One region of the Thiogranum longum genome, then DNA from elsewhere that is predicted to be linked to it. Evidence: predicted binding sites of a transcription regulator. Region 1 holds the regulator's gene; the other holds the start of a gene.
The links. Region 1 encodes FliA, which starts transcription of late flagellar genes. Its sites were predicted from a motif close to GCTAAAGTTNNNNNNNNNNCNGCCGATA; they were not measured.

Region 1 (8,978 bases):
ATGGTATAGGCCAGATTCCCGCCACGTGCGCGACTGATCATTTGCAAGGTATGTAACATACGCTCCAGCCCTTTCAGTGCCAGGAACTCGGTTTGCACCGGAATCAGAAGCTGCTGGCAGGCAGCCAGTGCATTCACCATCAGGATACCCAGCATGGGCGGGCAATCCATGAGAACGTAGTCGAACCGGTCAGACAGGCGCCTGAGTGTATCGGCAATCACCAGCCCCATACCGTCACGTGCGCCGAGCTGGCGGTCCAGAGTAGCCATGGCAGTGGATGCAGGCATTAAAGTCAAACCTTCGACACCGGTCGGGTATAGCAGTCTATCCAGTGCCGTCAGTGGCTCTCCGGCAGCCTTTGCATTAAACAGGGTGTATACGCTGTACTCGACACTATCCGGGTCAAACCTGAAATAGGCACTCAGAGAGCCCTGAGGATCCAGGTCTATCAGTAGTACACGCTTGCCCTGCTTTGCCAGCAAACTACCAACGCTTACCGCCGTCGTGGTTTTTCCGACCCCGCCTTTCTGGTTGGATACCGTCCAGATGATCATGGTCCGGCACCTGTTGCAGTGACCGGGCGGGTTGCATCCCGCTCTGTCTGCAGATGCTCTACACTCTGACTGACGCGCGGATCCGCGCCGGACATTATCACCAGTACGACACGCCGGTTTCGTGAACGGCCTTCCGGCGTATCATTACTGGCTATTGGGCGATATTCACCATAACCAATCGCTGCCATCCGTTCCGGGCTGACACCAAGACGGGTAAACAGATGCACCACACTCGCAGCCCTTGCCGCCGACAGCTCCCAATTGGAACGGAACTCGAAGTTATCGATAGGTACATTATCGGTGAAACCTTCAACGTGTATTGTATTGTTCAAAGGAGCCAGCTTCTCTGCCAACTTGCGCAATACAGGTTGTGCACCGGCTGCCAGTTCCGCACTACCTGAGCCAAAAAGAATGCTCGACTTGATCTCGACTTCGATCCAGCGTTTGTCACGGCGTACATCAATCAACCCGTTGTCCATCAGTTCGGACATAGCCTGTTCAATGGAATCTGCCAGTGCTTCAGAAGCCGCATCAATTTCTTTTTCCTGCCGGGCAGCTTTTTCCTCGGCTTCATGCGCAGCCTTTTCCCGTTCTTCCTTTAGCTTCTTGTCGAGTCTTTCACGAATATCCCGTTCAGGCAGAGGAAGCCTGAACAGCTCGATGACGGGTTTATTACGGTTGAGGGGGTTCTCGGACTGAATAGGTGAACGCATCAGGTCGCCAATCTGAACAGGCTCCATACTGCGTGTCGGATCAGCGAACGCAGCCACCATGGAATCTGACAGCACACGGTACTTGCCCTCGTTTACCGACGAAATTGAATACATAACGACGAAGAAAGCAAACAACAGGGTAATAAAATCCGCATAGGAAACCAGCCATCGATCGTGGTTTTCATGTTCCTCTACGCGTTTTCTTCTTGCCATATTTCTTGTCCCGCGGTAATCGCAGCAGATCCTGTCTTGTGTCAACAAGCCGCTACAGATAGTACCCCTGTAATTTGGTTTCAATATTGCGCGGATTCTCCCCTTCAGCAATCGATATCACACCCTCTACTATCATCTCCCGGAACTGGCTCTGGGCATGGACCTGGCTCTTCAGTTTGTTCGCCATGGGAAGAAAAAGCAGGTTGGCGAATCCGACTCCGTAAATGGTGGCAACAAAAGCTGTCGCGATCCCGCTTCCCAGCTTGGAGGGGTCTGCCAGGTTGTTCATCACATGTATCAGACCCATGACGGCCCCGATGATGCCGATAGTCGGACTATAGCCGCCCAGTCCATCGAAAACTTTTGCTGCCTGCGTATCCTGGTGTTCCTTACTGTCGATTTCCACTTCAAGAATCGAACGGATAACTTCCGGCTCACTGCCATCGACCAGCAACTGCAATCCCTTGCGGGCAAACTCGTCCGGTTCTTCCTCAGCGATTGCCTCCAGACCCAGCAGACCTTCGCGGCGTGCAATATTGCTCCAGTTGACAATTTTTTCCGCAGCCTCTTCCGGCTGCAGTTTCACCGGGAATACCACCCACGAAGATATTTTCATAGCACGCACAAAGGTACGTATCGGTGTCTGCACCATAACCGCACCCAGCGTGCCGCCGGCAACAATGACGAATGCTGTCAGCTGCACCAGTGAAGACATATGCCCGCCTTCCAGCACATTGCCACCCAGTATGGCGAACAACGCAAGCAGGATACCGGTGATCGTCAGGATATCCATACGTCAGGCCCCTGTTGCCTGTGCAATACCGGGGCCGATATCACGTAATGCCATCACCTGGTCACTCAGCCCGGCCTCTGCAACTGCCATCGGCATACCATAGATGACACTGGTTTCTTCATCCTGACTCCAGACAGTAGAACCCTGCGCCTTGAGAGTACGCACACCCTCACGACCATCTGCACCCATGCCGGTCAGTACGACTGCAAGCACCCTTCCGCCGAATACGGAAGCTACAGAATCGAATGTCACATCTGCGCAGGGTTTGTAATGCAGTGACGCATCACCGTCCGAAATAACGACGCGGACTTCACCCGCCTGTTGTTTCAATGTCATTTGCCGCCCCCCTGGAGCAAGCAGTACCTGGCCCCCACGAACGATGTCGCCATCTTCAGCTTCCTTGACCTTGATGGCACACTGCTGGTCAAGCCGTGCAGCAAATGCCGGCGTAAAACTTGCGGGCATATGCTGGACCACAACAAGCGGCAGATTGAAACTGGCCGGCAACCGGCTCAACACCTGGGCAAGCGCCACAGGGCCACCGGTTGAGCTGGCAATGGCTACAATCCGGTAGTCGTCTCTTTTTTTAGCGACGGGTGCCCGCACCCGCGTAACGGGCAGGGCAGAAGTAATACGCTTTGCCGGCCGTGCTCTTATGCTGCCCGAAGCCGGTTTAACAACATCACGAATACGCCTGCACAGGAGCATCCTGGCCTCTTCCCTGTCCTTGGCGATATCCTCAAAACGCTTGGGCAGGAAATCCACCGCGCCCGCCTCAAGTGCATCAAGCGTGGCTCGCGCACCATCGTGCGTCAGTGAAGAAAACATCAGAATGGGTAAGGGGTTTGATTGCATGATATGACGAACAGCAGTAATGCCATCCATGACAGGCATTTCGATATCCATCGTGATGACGTCGGGTTTCAACACAGCAACCTGATCAATGGCCTCCTGGCCATTGGCTGCCGTGCCGATAACTTTCAGCCCGGGATCTGCTTCCAGTATTTCAACGATGCGCCGGCGAAAAAAACCCGAATCATCGACAACCAATACACGCGTTACCATGGACTCCGTCCCTTGAATCCTGCACCGATCGGCACATATCTGTTATTGATAGAAACAACCTGAGGCAAAACTGGTCTGCATTCCCGGAAATAGCAGTTCACACCTCATTCCTTTCTACATGTGGCTTGAATACGCTTTCATCAAGCTGGGCACATCGAGTATCAACGCGATGCGACCATCACCGGTAATTGTTGCACCGGCAAACCCGGCAAGACCCTGCAAGAATGCACCCAGGGGTTTGATAACCACCTCTTCCTGACCGACCAATTGTTCGACAACAAAACCAACCTTGCGGCTGCCGACATGAACGACCACTACGTGATTAACAGTATCTTCCTGTGATACACCACTGCCGGTAACCAGCCAGTCACGTAAATAGAAAAGCGGCAGCGCCTTGTCCCGTACCATCACAACCAGTTGACCATCCACAATATTGGTGCGTTCCGTATCGAGATCGAATATTTCACTTACGCTGCCAAGCGGTAAAGCAAACGGCTGCTCACCGAGCTTGACCATCAGAGTCGGCATGATCGCCAGCGTCAATGGCACGCGTATAGTCAAACGGCTTCCCTTACCAGGCTCGGAATCGACCTCTACGCTACCATTGAGCTGTCCTATACGGGTCTTGACAACATCCATACCCACTCCGCGCCCGGACACATCAGAAATTTGATCCTTGGTTGAGAAACCTGCCGCAAAGATAAGGTTAAAGCACTCTCTGTCATCCAGTCGGGCAGCCGAATCAGCATCCATCATGCCCTTCTCGACAGCCTTGCGTCGCAACACATCCGCATCCATACCTTTTCCATCATCGTCTATGGACAACAGGATATGATCGCCTTCCTGCTCTGCAGCAAGTACAACTGTCCCCTGCCGGGGCTTGCCTTTTGCTTCCCGTTCATCCGGTGTTTCAATACCATGATCAACAGCATTGCGCACCAGGTGGACCAGAGGGTCTGCCAGGGCCTCGACCAGGTTCTTGTCCAGGTCTGTCTCTTCGCCCTGCATTTCGAGATTCACTTCCTTGTCGAGGCTGCGGGCAAGATCACGGACCACGCGCGGGAAACGGCCAAATACTTTCTTGATTGGCTGCATACGTGTCTTCATGACAGCATTCTGCAAATCCGCTGTAACAACGTCCAGGTTCGCAATTGCCATGGAAACATCTTCATTGGCAAGCGATTCCTTGAGGTTGGACAGACGGTTTCTCGCCAATACCAGCTCACCGACCATATTCATAATCTCGTCGAGACGACTGGTATCTACACGTACAGATGTTTCCGTCTTGCTGGCTGACGCAACAGCGGGTTTGGCTTTGGTCTTTTCCGGTGCCGCTTTCTTTTCCGTGACTTGAGGTTCCGGCTCTGTCTTCGTTGACGGCTCACTTACGTCCGCTTTTTCGGCGGCCATTGCCGGACCCTTTCCTTCACCGTGCAACTGGTCCAGCAGCGCATCGAATTCATCTTCTGTGATATCGTCACTGGCTGCAGGCGTACTCTTTCCACTTGCAGGTGCAGCCACTATCTCATTATCTGTATTATTGTGTGCCACTGGCCCCTTGCCATCACCATGTAACTGGTCCAGTAACGCCTCGAATTCATCTTCTGTAATATCATCACCACCAACAACAGAGGCTTTCTGCCCGGTGGGTATTGCGCTCCCGGCCTGGTCCAGCATGGCCTCAAAATCGCTATCAACCTCATCACCCTGAATTTCAGTGGACACTCCTGTAGCCCCCGAATCAGGTGCTGACGATACATCCGGCTCCGGCGGTGCGGTAGCTTCCGGCACTGCAAGTTTTTCCAGCGCATTCAATAATGAGGCTTCTGCCGGGGTCGGCATCTCGCCACCCTGCACCTCGGCAAACATATTGTTAACCACGTCCAGTACCTGGAGGACAGTATCCATCAGGTCGCCATCGACTGAGCGTTCACCATTGCGCAGGATGTTAAATACATCTTCAGCACGGTGACACACGTCCACCAGTCCATCCAGACTCAGGAAACTGGCACCGCCTTTAATCGTATGGAAGCTGCGAAATACGCCATTGAGCATCTCCATATCGTCCGGACTCTGCTCCAGTTCAACCAGTTCCTCGTTGAGCCGTTCAAGTATCTCGCCCGCTTCGACCAGAAAGTCCTGCAGAATCTCATCATCGGTATCAAGACTCATTATGTTGTTCCCTCAAAAGCCCAGGCTGGACAATAAATCATCGACTTCATCCTGGCCGGATACAGATTCACCATCGGCCTCCACACCAGGTACCGCAGGACCAACACCTTGCATCATGTCATCAGCCTCACCGGTATTGACGGCAGGTTTCCCTTCTGTCTTTTCAACATGCTCGATGCCACCTGACAGCCTGACAAGATCCACCAGATTATCCTCGACCTCCTGGACCAATGTGATTACCCTGCTGAGTATCTGACCGGTGAGATCCTGGAAGTCCTGCGCCATCATAATGTCGGACAAGCCGCTATGAATGGTTTCAGTACTCTCTGTTGTAATTGTAAGGAACTCATCGATTTCCCTGCTCATGGCCCGGAACTCGTCAACATCCATTTCCTTGTTACGAAAACGGTCCCATTTTTCATGCAATGCGTTGGCACGTGACTTGAGAGCTTCTGACACCGGCAAGGTGCTTTCTACAGCCCCCAGGGTACGGTTAGCAGAGCTCTCGGTCATTTCTATAACGTGGTTCAGGCGAGCCTTGGCGTCAGGAATATCTGACCTGGCCAGAGACTGCATACGGTCATCCAGCACAAAACTGTTAATGGATTCGTGTAGCTGGCGAGTCATCTTGCCAAGCTCCTGGAACAGGCTCTGCTCCCGCATACGTCCCAGTTGCTCGATCAGTTTCTCCGCACCAGCTTCGTTACCGGATTCCAGCTCGGCAACCAGTGCACGGGCATTGTCAAGCAGGGATTCAGTTTCGACTTCGATCACGGCCTCCATACAATCACCCTGCCGTTGCTTCGAGACGTTCAAAGATCTTGTCGATTTTCTCTTTAAGTGTTACAGCGGTAAACGGTTTGACCACGTAACCGTTTACCCCGGCCTGTGCAGCCTCGATAATCTGCTCGCGCTTGGATTCAGCCGTCACCATAAGCACCGGCAACGGCGCCAGCTTTTCGTCTGATCGCACCGCCTTCAGCAGATCGATTCCTGACATTCCCGGCATATTCCAGTCAGTAACCAGGAAATCGAAATTCCCGTTCTGCAACATTGGCAATGCAGTATTTCCGTCATCGGCTTCCTGCGTATTGTTGAACCCAAGGTCGCGCAACAGGTTTTTAATGATGCGCCGCATCGTGGAAAAATCGTCCACGATGAGAATTTTCATGTCATTGTCCAAGGGTCTTCTCCCGTCTTGCGCTGTTAACCATGTGCTGTTTCGGCATGTGCCGGTATATCCTGACCATCACTTGCCCGTCCATTCTCCCATTCTTGCTCTCAAACGGATCAGTGCCTGGCCATGTATCTGGCAAACGCGGGATTCACTGACACCGAGCACTTCGCCAATCTCCCGCAAGTTGAGTTCTTCGTCGTAGTACATGGCCATAACCAGGCGTTCCCGCTCCGGCAAGCCCGAAATTGAATGGGCCAGTGCAGCCTTGAAGTCGGAATTATGCAGGCAGTCGAGTGGCTCATTACGAGGCTCACCCGATGCCTGCTGTGGTGATTCCTCGCCATTGATACCCGCATCATCGATACTGAAAACCCTGCAGCCTGTCGCATCCTGGAGGATGCGGTGATAGTCTTTCAGTTCGATGCCCAGTTTCTCGGCAACCTCGACATCCCTTGCATCACGACCTTCCTGGTTTTCGATCTCGCGAACCGCCTCGGCGACCTGTCTTGCCTTGCGGTGTACCGAACGCGGTGTCCAGTCAGTACGACGGATTTCATCCAGCATTGATCCGCGAATTCGAATACCGGCATATGTCTCAAAACTGGCGCCCTGTGTGGCATCATAATTTCTCGATGCCTCGAGCAAACCAATCATCCCTGCCTGTATCAGGTCATCTGCCTGCACGCTGGGCGGCAAACGACTCATCAGGTGGTAGGCAATACGTTTGACCAGGGCAGCATGCTTGGTGACCAGGTCATCACTGTCAGGATCGGGGGTAGTGACGTACATAGCAGCTCCATTCATACCGGCATCTCCATGTGTCCGTTGTGCGACTGAATAAGACGTTCCACAAAAAACTCAAGATGTCCACCAGCCGCACTCGGCACAGGCCATTTATCGGTTTTCTGTGCGAGGTTCTTGAAAGCCATCGAAGAACGGCTGCGCGGATAAGCCTGCACGACTGCGCGCTGCTTGCGCACTGCCTTCTTCAGATAGTCGTCGTGGGGAACAACCCCCATAAACTCCAGCGTTACATCGAGGTAACGATCGGTAACCCGTGATATCTTGTTAAACAATTCCCTTCCCTCCTGGGCACTGTGGGCCTGATTTGCAAGCACCCGGAAACGCTGAATGCCGTATTCGACATTCAACACCTTGATGAGCGCATAGGCGTCTGTTATTGATGCGGGTTCGTCGCACACCACCACTACTACCTCCTGGGCGGCACGACTGAAACTGGTCACACTTTCATTGATTCCTGCAGCGGTATCGATAATCAGTGTGTCGACATCATGGGTCAACTCACTGAAGGCCCTGATCAGGCCGGCATTTTCCATGACAGAAAGCTCTGCCAGACGTTTCACGCCGGACGATGCCGGAACCACCATGATTCCCGATGGACCGGTAATAATGACTTCTTCAAGCGAGCGTTCGCCATCGATGACATGAGAAAGATTCTTGTCCGGATGCAATCCCAGCAATACATCGATATTGGCAAGGCTGAGGTCGGCGTCGAGCACCATGACCTGCTTGCCGGTGTCGGCCAGTGCGACAGCCAGGTTGACCGAAACATTGGTCTTTCCCACGCCACCCTTGCCACTGGTCACTGCAATTACTCTTACTGGATTCGGTTGTGCCATACGTCGTAGCCCGGCTGCCTGATCAACTCGCATTTCAGACATGAACATTTGCCCGGCACCCTCCAAAAGTTTCTGCCATCATCGATTCCGCAGGAAGTCCACGTTCAGATGCAAGATCTGTCGCCTGCTGTATCAGTTCACTGACACGGGCAACCTGAATATCTTCCGGAACACGCTGGCCATTGGCGACAAAACGCAACGGGATCTGCTGTTCGATGACTGCAGAAAGCACACCGCCAAGACTGGCAGCCTCGTCAAGTTTGGTAAGAATTGCACCGTCCAGCGGTACACCGGAAAAGGCGCGAATGGTTTCTTCCATTACCGACGGATGAACCGTCGCGGAAAGAACCAGCAGGGTACGGATTGGCAGACCGGTGTCAGCCAGTGTGGCGAACTGTTCTGTCAGGCGCACATCGCGCTGGCTCATCCCTGCCGTGTCGATCAGCACCAGGCGCTTGTCTGACAGGCTGTTGAGTGTGGAGCGCAGTTCGTTATGATCGGATGCAACCTGAACCGGTATGCCCAGCAGGCGTCCGTAGGTCATCAGTTGCTCGTGTGCGCCGATACGATAGCTGTCGGTGGTTACCAACGCCACATGGCGCTGGCCGTGACGGAGTACATAGCGCGCCGCCAGTTTGGCGATGCTGGTTG
Region 2 (8,978 bases), 410 kb from region 1:
CTGAATCCCTGTTATAGAAATGTTGCACATACGCAACGATTAACAAAACAAAACCGCCTTCAATGCCGGAAATATAACGTCTGGCAAAAAAATATTTACGACATATATAACCCTGAAATCCGGTTTGCAGGAGGATATGTCTCTTTATGATCACATATCAGCTGAATTTTTCAATATGCAACGAAACACTGTTATTTACTTACGAAACCGATATTGGCAAAGAGTTTTCTTGCCCTGCCAACGAGTTATGAATACATATACTCACTCAAAACGGACTCATAAGTTACACCGTAATCATAGAGCCAAATATTACCTAGGTGTTGTAATTTGTTCTTTTTTCATTAAAGTTTTAAATGTAAACGCCGTTACGTTGCGCGAATCATATCTTGAAGGAGGTATTCCTCATGGCAGCGAGAAAGAAAACTGTTAAGCGTAAGGCAACCGCCAAAAAGAAAAAGGTAGTTGCTAAAAAGAGAAAGGTAGCACCGAAGAAGAAGCGTGCTGCAAGCAAGAAGAAAGTTGCAAAGAGAAAAACTTCGAAGAAAAAAGCTTCGAAGAAAAAGGTAGCCAAGAAAAAGGCCACCAAGAAAAAAGCTTCGAAGAAGAAAACTTCGAAGAAACGCGTAGCCAAGAAAAAGGCTTCGAAGAAAAAGGCAGCCAAGAAAAAGGCTACCCGGAAAAAAGCTTCGAAGAAGCGCGTAGCCAAGAAAAAGGCTACCCGGAAAAAAGCTTCGAAGAAAAAGGCGGCCAAGAAAAAGGCTACCCGGAAAAAAGCTTCGAAGAAGCGCGTAGCCAAGAAAAAGGCTACCAGGAAGAAGGCTCGCCGTCGTTAAGCGGCACCTCCTGTAAGAAAGGCCTGCGAATGCAGGCCTTTTTTTTAACTGACTGTTTATAAAGCTTAAAATTTTAACTTCACATCCGTTTTGTAGTTGCAAACCGCGCCCCTCCTCATGACGCCCTCCCCCAATCCCGGACAGAAACAGACCCTGCCGCCCGCTTCCCTGGCAAAAACCACTTGTCCTGTATAAACGTGGCCAGCACCTCCCCCCCGGAACCGGATGCTCACTTAAATACCTTAGATGACAGTGGCTTACTAAAGATCTGGAATGACTGGCCGAAACCGACCCTGTAACCTCGTTTTCAAAAACAACCGGGTTGATGGTATGACGGATTCAGATACTGACAAGACAACATTGATGGTTGTGGACGATTCACGTCTCATGCGTGTGGCGGCCCGCAAAATTCTGAAAAACGACTTCATTATTATTGAAGCCGCAGATGGCGAGGAAGCCTGGGAAACTCTCCAGCAGCACCCTGATATTGCCCTGGTGATGTCAGATCTTTCAATGCCAAATCTCGATGGTCTCGGCTTACTGAAACGCATTCGTGAATCCCGATTCAGTGAGCTACCGGTCATAATAATCACCGGTGCGGAAGACGATGACGGCAGTAAAAAGACAGCCCTTGCTGCAGGCGCCAGCGACTTTATAACCAAGCCATTCGAATCCGTCCAACTGCTGGCGCGCGCAAAGGCACAAGCACGCCAGAAAAATGTACAGGAAGCGCTACAACAAAGCGAAGCCGAGAAACAACAATTACAGGAAACCAGCCAGGTTGAACCCATGACCGGTCTGGCCAACAAACGTGCCTTTATCAATCATCTGGAAGAAAATCTGGCCTATGCTACGCGACACCGCACCGAACTTTCGCTGATTCTGGTCCGCATAGAGAAATACAAGGTGCTGTTTTTGCGCCGCGGCAAGCAGGTTGCGGAACAACTGGCCAGAGAAGTTGCAAGGATTCTGGCTAATGGCCGTCGCCGTGAGGACACCGTTGGACATATTGCGCTGGACACCTTCGGAGTTCTTCTTCCTTCTGCCAACCTGCCAGGCTCCAAACGTGTGGTCAACCAGCTCACAGAAGCCATCGAGCAGCTGGAAATCAGTATTGAAGGTGTTTCCATACCCTTCAGTGTACGTTTTGGCCTGTGTAACCCGGATATTCGACCGGGGATTAGTGCTGATGAAGTTATTACTCAGGCAGAAACCCGCCTGTCTTCTCCGCCAGCTGCTATGTCGACGCCAGTCAAACCCGCGACTGAAAGCCCGAACCAGGTCAGAACAGCTGTAGTGATGACCCCGCCCGCTGCAGCTACCGAAAGCCCACAGGAACCTGATGTCGCAACACCTGCAGAGGTACAGAAAGCACTTGATGCTCTCGTAAATAACAGCCGGACCAACACCTCGGCAGATACACTTGTGCGTGGCATTTTGCCCATACTGGATAACTGGAACCTTGCGAATGGACAACGCTACGACGGGCTTGTTACTGCCTTGCGTACTGCACTTGAAGAGGCGGAAACCGTGGAAACGGCGACCACACGCCCGCAGCAACCACCCGAACTGGTCGACTGACAACACAGGCTGGCCACCGCCACCCCCTGAAATCCTGCAATAAACCGGCCTGCTGACAGAATTATCAACCTGACCCAGAACGTGGAATACAGCCAGGATATTGTCAGAAAATCCGCCATTCCACTTCCCTGAAAGACCCGCGGGATGCCTTCCCGGCGCCATACCTGAAAGCCGTGGCAGAATAACGCCGGCACACCATGCAAATTTTCACCCAAACCGCTAGAATACGCGCCTGCAACTATCCAGCCACGCCATTTTTCCGGCCATGACTACAGTGACGGCATCCACCTTGACTCAAGACAGACAATCCAGCTTCAGCTACGAAGAACTCATCGCCTGCGGGCACGGCGAACTGTTCGGCCCCGGCAATGCCCGTTTGCCCCTGCCCCCCATGCTGATGTTCGACCGCATAACACATATCAGTGAAACAGGCGGTGCAAACGGCAAGGGTGAGATCATTGCCGAACTCGATATCAAACCGGAGTTGTGGTTTTTCGAGTGTCACTTCGAAACCGACCCGGTGATGCCCGGCTGTCTGGGTCTGGACGCCATGTGGCAACTGATCGGCTTTCACCTTGGCTGGCTCGGCGGCCCGGGGCGCGGTCGGGCGCTGGGTTCCGGTGAGGTCAAATTCAGCGGCCAGGTAACGCCCGATGCAAAAAAGCTGACCTACCGCATCGACCTCAAGCGTGTTATCCAGCGAAAACTGTATATGGGCATCGGCGACGCCTGCATGGATGTCGATGGCAAGGAAATTTATCACGCAAAGAATTTGCGTGTCGGACTGTTCACCTCTACTGAAAATTTCTAGGATTTATTGATATGCGACGCGTAGTAGTTACAGGCATGGGCATTACGTCCAGTATCGGCACCACACAACAACAGGTTCTGGAATCCCTGAGACAGGGCAAATCCGGTATTGTCTTTGCGCCTGAATATGCGGAACGTGGTTTCCGCAGTCATGTTCATGGTGCTGTTGATATTGACCTGGACAGTCTTATTGACCGGAAATTAAGACGTTTTATGGGGGATAGTGCCGCCTACAACTACCTGGCCATGAAGGAGGCCATCGAAGATGCCGGGCTGGAAGACGAGCAGATCTCCAACCCGCGCACCGGCCTGATCGCCGGTTCCGGTGGCACTTCGACATCCAATGTTGCGCTGGCACTCGACCTGTTCGAGAAAAAAGGTGCCAAAAAAGTCGGCCCTTTCATGGTGCCACGCACCATGGGCAGCACAAACTCGGCATGCCTGTCCACGGCCTACAAGATCAAGGGCGTTAACTATTCTATCAGTTCCGCCTGCTCGACCAGTGCACATTGCATCGGCAATGGCTGCGAGCTGATCCAGATGGGCAAGCAGGACATCGTGTTTGCCGGTGGCGGTGAAGAGCTGCACTGGACACTGACGCTGCTGTTCGATGCCATGGGAGCCCTGTCGTCAAAGTATAATGACTCACCGGAGACTGCATCACGTGCCTATGATGCTACCCGTGACGGTTTTGTCATCGCCGGCGGTGGTGGCATGCTGGTACTGGAGGAGCTGGAGCATGCGAAGGCCCGTGGCGCCAAAATCTATGCAGAAGTCATCGGCTATGGCGCAACCTCCGATGGCTACGACATGGTTCAGCCCTCGGGTGAAGGCGCCGTACGCTGCATGCAGCAGGCCATGGGTGACAGCGATGTCAGCATTGATTACATCAACGCACACGGTACCAGCACACCGGTTGGCGACACCCGCGAGCTGGAGGCTATCAAGGAAGTTTTTGGTGACAACATTCCCGCCATCAGTTCCACCAAGTCACTGACCGGTCACTCGCTCGGTGCAGCCGGTGTACAGGAAGCTATCTATTCACTGATCATGCTGCAGAACGACTTTGTGTGCGCCTCGGCCAATATTGAACAGCTTGACCCGGCAGCGGAAGGCTTCCCGATACAGCTCGAACGCAAGGACAATGCCGGCCTGCGCACAGTTATGTCCAACAGCTTTGGCTTTGGCGGTACCAATGCCTCGCTGATCCTGCAAAAGCTGGAAAACTGAAACCTTAACCGGGTTCAGCTGATGACAAGCGCCTTCCAGGCCTTGTCCAGTCGTTGAGGTGATACCTTGTCGACGGTCCCCAGCTCCTGCGCAAACAGGGAAACCCGCAGTTCTTCGATGAGCCACCGGAACACCTGTAGTTGTTCGGGATCCACACCGCCCTTGTTCTGTGCCTGCTCGAAGCGGGATTGATATTCCTGCACCTGCAACGCATGTTTTCGATCGCGCTCCACGTTTCCCGGCAGTCTTTCCAGCCTGGCGACCGCCGCGCGCAGGTAAATCGCCAGCCGCGGCAGACGCGACAGGGGCGTTGCCGAAAGAAAGCCGGGGTACACCAGCGCGCCGGCCTGCTGACGCAATTCGCTCATGGCCAACAGCAGTTGTGGTGATACAGACCCTTTCAGACCACGACTGAGCTGGTGGAAAGCCTGCAACGCCTCGTAACTGCTGCGACTAATCTCCACAGCCAGTTCCAGCAACCGCGCTCGCCCCGATTCGAGACGCTGACGGTACGCCGTCTCGTCACGCACCGGCTCTCCGGCAGACATAAAAGCAGCCTGCAATACAGCCTGCTCCATATCTGCCTGCAAAACTTCGACCGGTCCCAGCGGGGCAAACCACAGCGCCTGTTTTTGTCTTTCCGGCACACTACGATGGATGTCACGCAGGCGACGTCCGGCATTCTGGCGGAACAGCGCCAACAGACCCTGCTCATGCGCCTCGGCTGCCGCTTGCGGATTATCGAAAAGGCGCAGGTTAATACTGCCATCCCGTTTCTCCAGCGCTGGCCAGGCCTGCAATGTGATGCCCGCACGCGTAATCTCGACAGTCTCAGGCAAACGACCAAAGCCCCAGTCGAGTATATCGCTGCGTTCAAACTCCGAATCTGTCAGGCTTGTAAACCGGCTTTGCGCCTGCTCGCCGTATCTCTGTTGCAAGGCAACAAGATCCCGGCCTGCATCAATTCGCTTGCCCTGCTCATCGACCAGCTCGAACCAGGCGAACAGGTGGCGTGGCAGCAGATCCATATGCCAGGCTGAGCGAGGCACATCGATTTGTGTCATGCGTTTCAGCTGCGTCGCGAGTGCATCCAGCAGGTCTCCCTTCGGTGGTGTTACAGCCTGCAGGATGGCGCGAGCAAAGTCCGGCGCAGGCACGAAGTGACGTCGCAGTGTTTTTGGCAGGGATTTGATTAACAGGGTCACTTTTTCCTGACGCAGCCCCGGAACCAGCCAGTCGAACTCATCAGGTTCAAGCTGGTTAAGCATCGCCAGGGGAACCTGAATGCACACACCGTCATCTTCATCGCCAGGTGAGAAATGGTACCTCACTCCCAGCTGCAGGCCATGTACATTGATCTGTGACGGAAATTCCTGCTCGTCTACTGTTTCAGCGCCCTTTCGCATGACCGTTTCACGATCCAGGTGCAGACACCGGGGATTAGTGGCAATGACCTTTTTCCACCAGCGATTGAAACGGGGTCCGTCATACACATCTTCCGGCAAACGCTCATCGAAGAAATTAAACAGATCTTCCTCGTCCACCAGCACATCACGTCGGCGAGCTTTTGATTCGAGCTGGCCCAGCTCGGCAAGCAAGGTACGATTGTGCTCTGCAAACGCCGCATTCGTATTGAACAGGCCCTCTACCAGTGCGTGACGGATAAACAGGCTGCGCGCGATGGCAGGATCAATCGACCCGTAGTCCACCTTGCGCCGGTTGACCAGTGGCAGACCATACAAAGTGACACGTTCGAATGCGGTAACCCGGGCACGCTTCTTTTCCCAGTGGGGATCCGAGTAATGGTGCTTCAGTAATGGGCTTGCCAGGGGCTCTACCCAGGCCGGGTCAATAACTGCCACGGTACGCAGGTAACGCCTGCCGGTTTCGACCAACTCGGCGGCAACCACCCAGCCCGGTTTCTTTCTGGCCAAAGTGGATCCTGGAAATAGCTTGAAACGCAGATTTCTCGCCCCCTGGTATTCTCCCGGCTCAACCTGGAAAGCGATGTTTCCAAGCAGACCACTGATCAATGCGCGGTGGATCGCCTGATAATCCGCCTCGCCGCTGTTGCAGCGCATTCCCATACTGGTGACCTGCTCGTGCAACTGGCGATGAATATCCGCCCACTCGCGCATGCGCAACCAGGAAATAAAATGCTCCCGACACCATTTACGCAACTTGTTCTGCGACAGGTGGCGCGACTGCGCCTTCCAGGCACGCCACAATTTCAGGTAGGAAAGAAAGTCAGACTTGTCGTCACGGAACAGCGCATGTTTCTCATCCGCAGCCTGCGCCTTGTCAAGAGGGCGATCGCGCGGGTCGGCCGCTTCAAGCACTGCCGCAATAACCAGCGCTTCGCTGAGGCAGTTCTGCTCGTTCGCCGCAAGAATAATACGCGCAAGACGCGGGTCCAGCGGCAGACGACATAACTCGCGACCAGATGGCGTAAGCTGCTGTTGCACATCCACGGCACCAAGTTCGTGAAGCAGTTTGTAACCATCACGTACCAGGCGTGTATCCGGCGGATCCACGAAAGGAAAGGCATCGACATCACCCAGTTTAAGGGACGCCATTTGCAGGATTACCGCCGCAAGGTTGGTGCGATGTATCTCCGGGGCAGTGAATTCCGCGCGGGAAAGAAAGTCCTCTTCACTGTACAGGCGAATACAGATCCCCGCCTGCACACGCCCGCACCGTCCTGACCGCTGGTTGGCCGAAGCCTGTGATACGGCTTCTATTGGCAAACGCTGCACCTTGGTACGGTAGCTGTAGCGGCTGACACGCGCCAGCCCGGTATCGATCACATATCGAATCCCCGGTACTGTCAACGACGTTTCAGCCACATTGGTGGCAAGCACAATGCGTCGCCCCTTGTGAGAACGAAACACTTCGCCTTGTTGCCGGGCCGACAAGCGCGCATACAAGGGCAGGATTTCAGTGCGCGCAGGATGATGTTTGCGTAACAGTTCACTGGTCTCTCGAATGGCACGTTCGCCCGGCAGGAACACCAGGATATCGCCTGGCCCTTCTCTCGCCAGCTCATCAACGGCTTCGATAATCGCCTGGCCACGACTGCGGTCACGCTGGTCCTCATCTTCACCTGTGACGGGACGATAACGCATCTCCACCGGGAATGTTCTCCCTGACACCTCGACCACCGGAGCATTGCCGAAATGACGGGAAAACCGCTGCGGATCGATCGTAGCCGAAGTGATAATAACCTTCAGGTCCGGTCGTTTCGGCAACAACCGTCGCAGGTAGCCAAGCATGAAATCCACATTGAGGCTGCGTTCGTGCGCCTCATCGATGATCAACGTATCATATTCGCGAAGTTCCGGGTCTGACTGTATTTCGGCGAGTAAAATGCCGTCCGTCATGATCTTGATAAAACTGCTGTCACGTACACGGTCCTGGAAGCGTACCTTGTACCCTGCCGCCTCTCCCAACGGACAATGCAGTTCCTCTGCAATGCGTGCCGCCAGGCTGCGCGCAGCAATTCTTCGCGGCTGGGTATGACCGATCTTGCCGTAGGTCCCGCGTCCCAGCTCCAGGCAAAGCTTGGGCAGCTGGGTGGTTTTACCTGACCCGGTTTCACCACACAGGATAACGACCTGGTGCCTGTCCAGTTTTTCCAGAATGGCTTCGCGCTGTTCGACAACAGGTAGCGACAGCGCATATTCGGGTTTGGGCAATGTTTTATGCCGCTGAACAACCTGCTGCCGGGACATTTCAATCGCCCTGTTCAGCGCCAGGAGTCCATGATCGATCGGCTGACAACGCTGCAGGCGACGATGCAGACCGGCAATTTTTTTTGTCAGCCCGGGAATATCCCGGGCCAGACAATCATCAAGTTCATGTTGCAACTCGTCCAGGCGCTCTCTCCCGGGACGAACGGTTGACTCTTTCATCTCAAACCTGTGTGTTATAACAAGAGACAGCAGCAATAACCTCACAAAATGGTTACCCGCGCTATTTCGGGGTACATTGTACACTGCGTGCGTGATACAGGTTGAACGTTAAACGGCTGGCTACTGTCGTATGACACAGGCCCACAACATCCGGAATTGCCATGAGAACTCCAGGAACAAGACGCGACTTCTTCACCAACTGCTTCATGACAGGCCTCATCGCCCTGCTTGCAGCAAGCTCGCAGATCATGGCAGAACCCCTGTTTGACGATCCCGAGCACAAAGTGGTCTACCAGTTCAACCAGGCTGACCCTGACTATATGGCACATGTCCTGTTTTCTGTCGGTGCGTTACTACGTAAATACGGCGACAATATTCATATCGTGGTTACCGCCATCGGGCCGGGCATCCATATCCTGGCAGAAGACCCTGAACGACCTGTCCCCGAGATCATCCAGAAGCGTGTTGCCAGTCTGGCAGCCTATGGCGTTTCCTTTCATGCCTGCGGCAATACCATGAAGTCACTCGGCTGGACGAAAGACGATATTCTTGATTTTGCAGAAATCGTTGAAATTGGCGCCGATGACCTGATGTTGTTGCAGGAACAGGGATA

Region 2: the regulator FliA is predicted to act here: its motif matches at 1,093-1,120, upstream of DFR30_RS12220 (GGDEF domain-containing response regulator).

Annotation. Positions count from the first base shown of each region.
Region 1 covers NZ_SMFX01000001.1:2,097,875-2,106,852, forward strand. Annotated here, with positions in the region: gene DFR30_RS10355 (ParA family protein) at 1-554, opposite strand, end outside; gene motD (flagellar motor protein MotD) at 551-1,480, opposite strand; gene DFR30_RS10365 (flagellar motor protein) at 1,533-2,273, opposite strand; gene DFR30_RS10370 (protein-glutamate methylesterase/protein-glutamine glutaminase) at 2,277-3,338, opposite strand; gene DFR30_RS10375 (chemotaxis protein CheA) at 3,453-5,510, opposite strand; gene DFR30_RS10380 (protein phosphatase CheZ) at 5,523-6,293, opposite strand; gene cheY (chemotaxis response regulator CheY) at 6,298-6,681, opposite strand; gene DFR30_RS10390 (RNA polymerase sigma factor FliA) at 6,760-7,491, opposite strand; gene DFR30_RS10395 (MinD/ParA family protein) at 7,488-8,375, opposite strand; gene flhF (flagellar biosynthesis GTPase FlhF) at 8,362-8,978, opposite strand, start outside.
Region 2 covers NZ_SMFX01000001.1:2,503,938-2,512,915, forward strand. Annotated here, with positions in the region: gene DFR30_RS12215 (histidine biosynthesis protein HisIE) at 405-833, shown strand; gene DFR30_RS12220 (GGDEF domain-containing response regulator) at 1,164-2,414, shown strand; gene fabA (3-hydroxyacyl-[acyl-carrier-protein] dehydratase FabA) at 2,704-3,225, shown strand; gene fabB (beta-ketoacyl-ACP synthase I) at 3,237-4,454, shown strand; gene hrpA (ATP-dependent RNA helicase HrpA) at 4,469-8,365, opposite strand; gene DFR30_RS12240 (DsrE family protein) at 8,527-8,978, shown strand, end outside.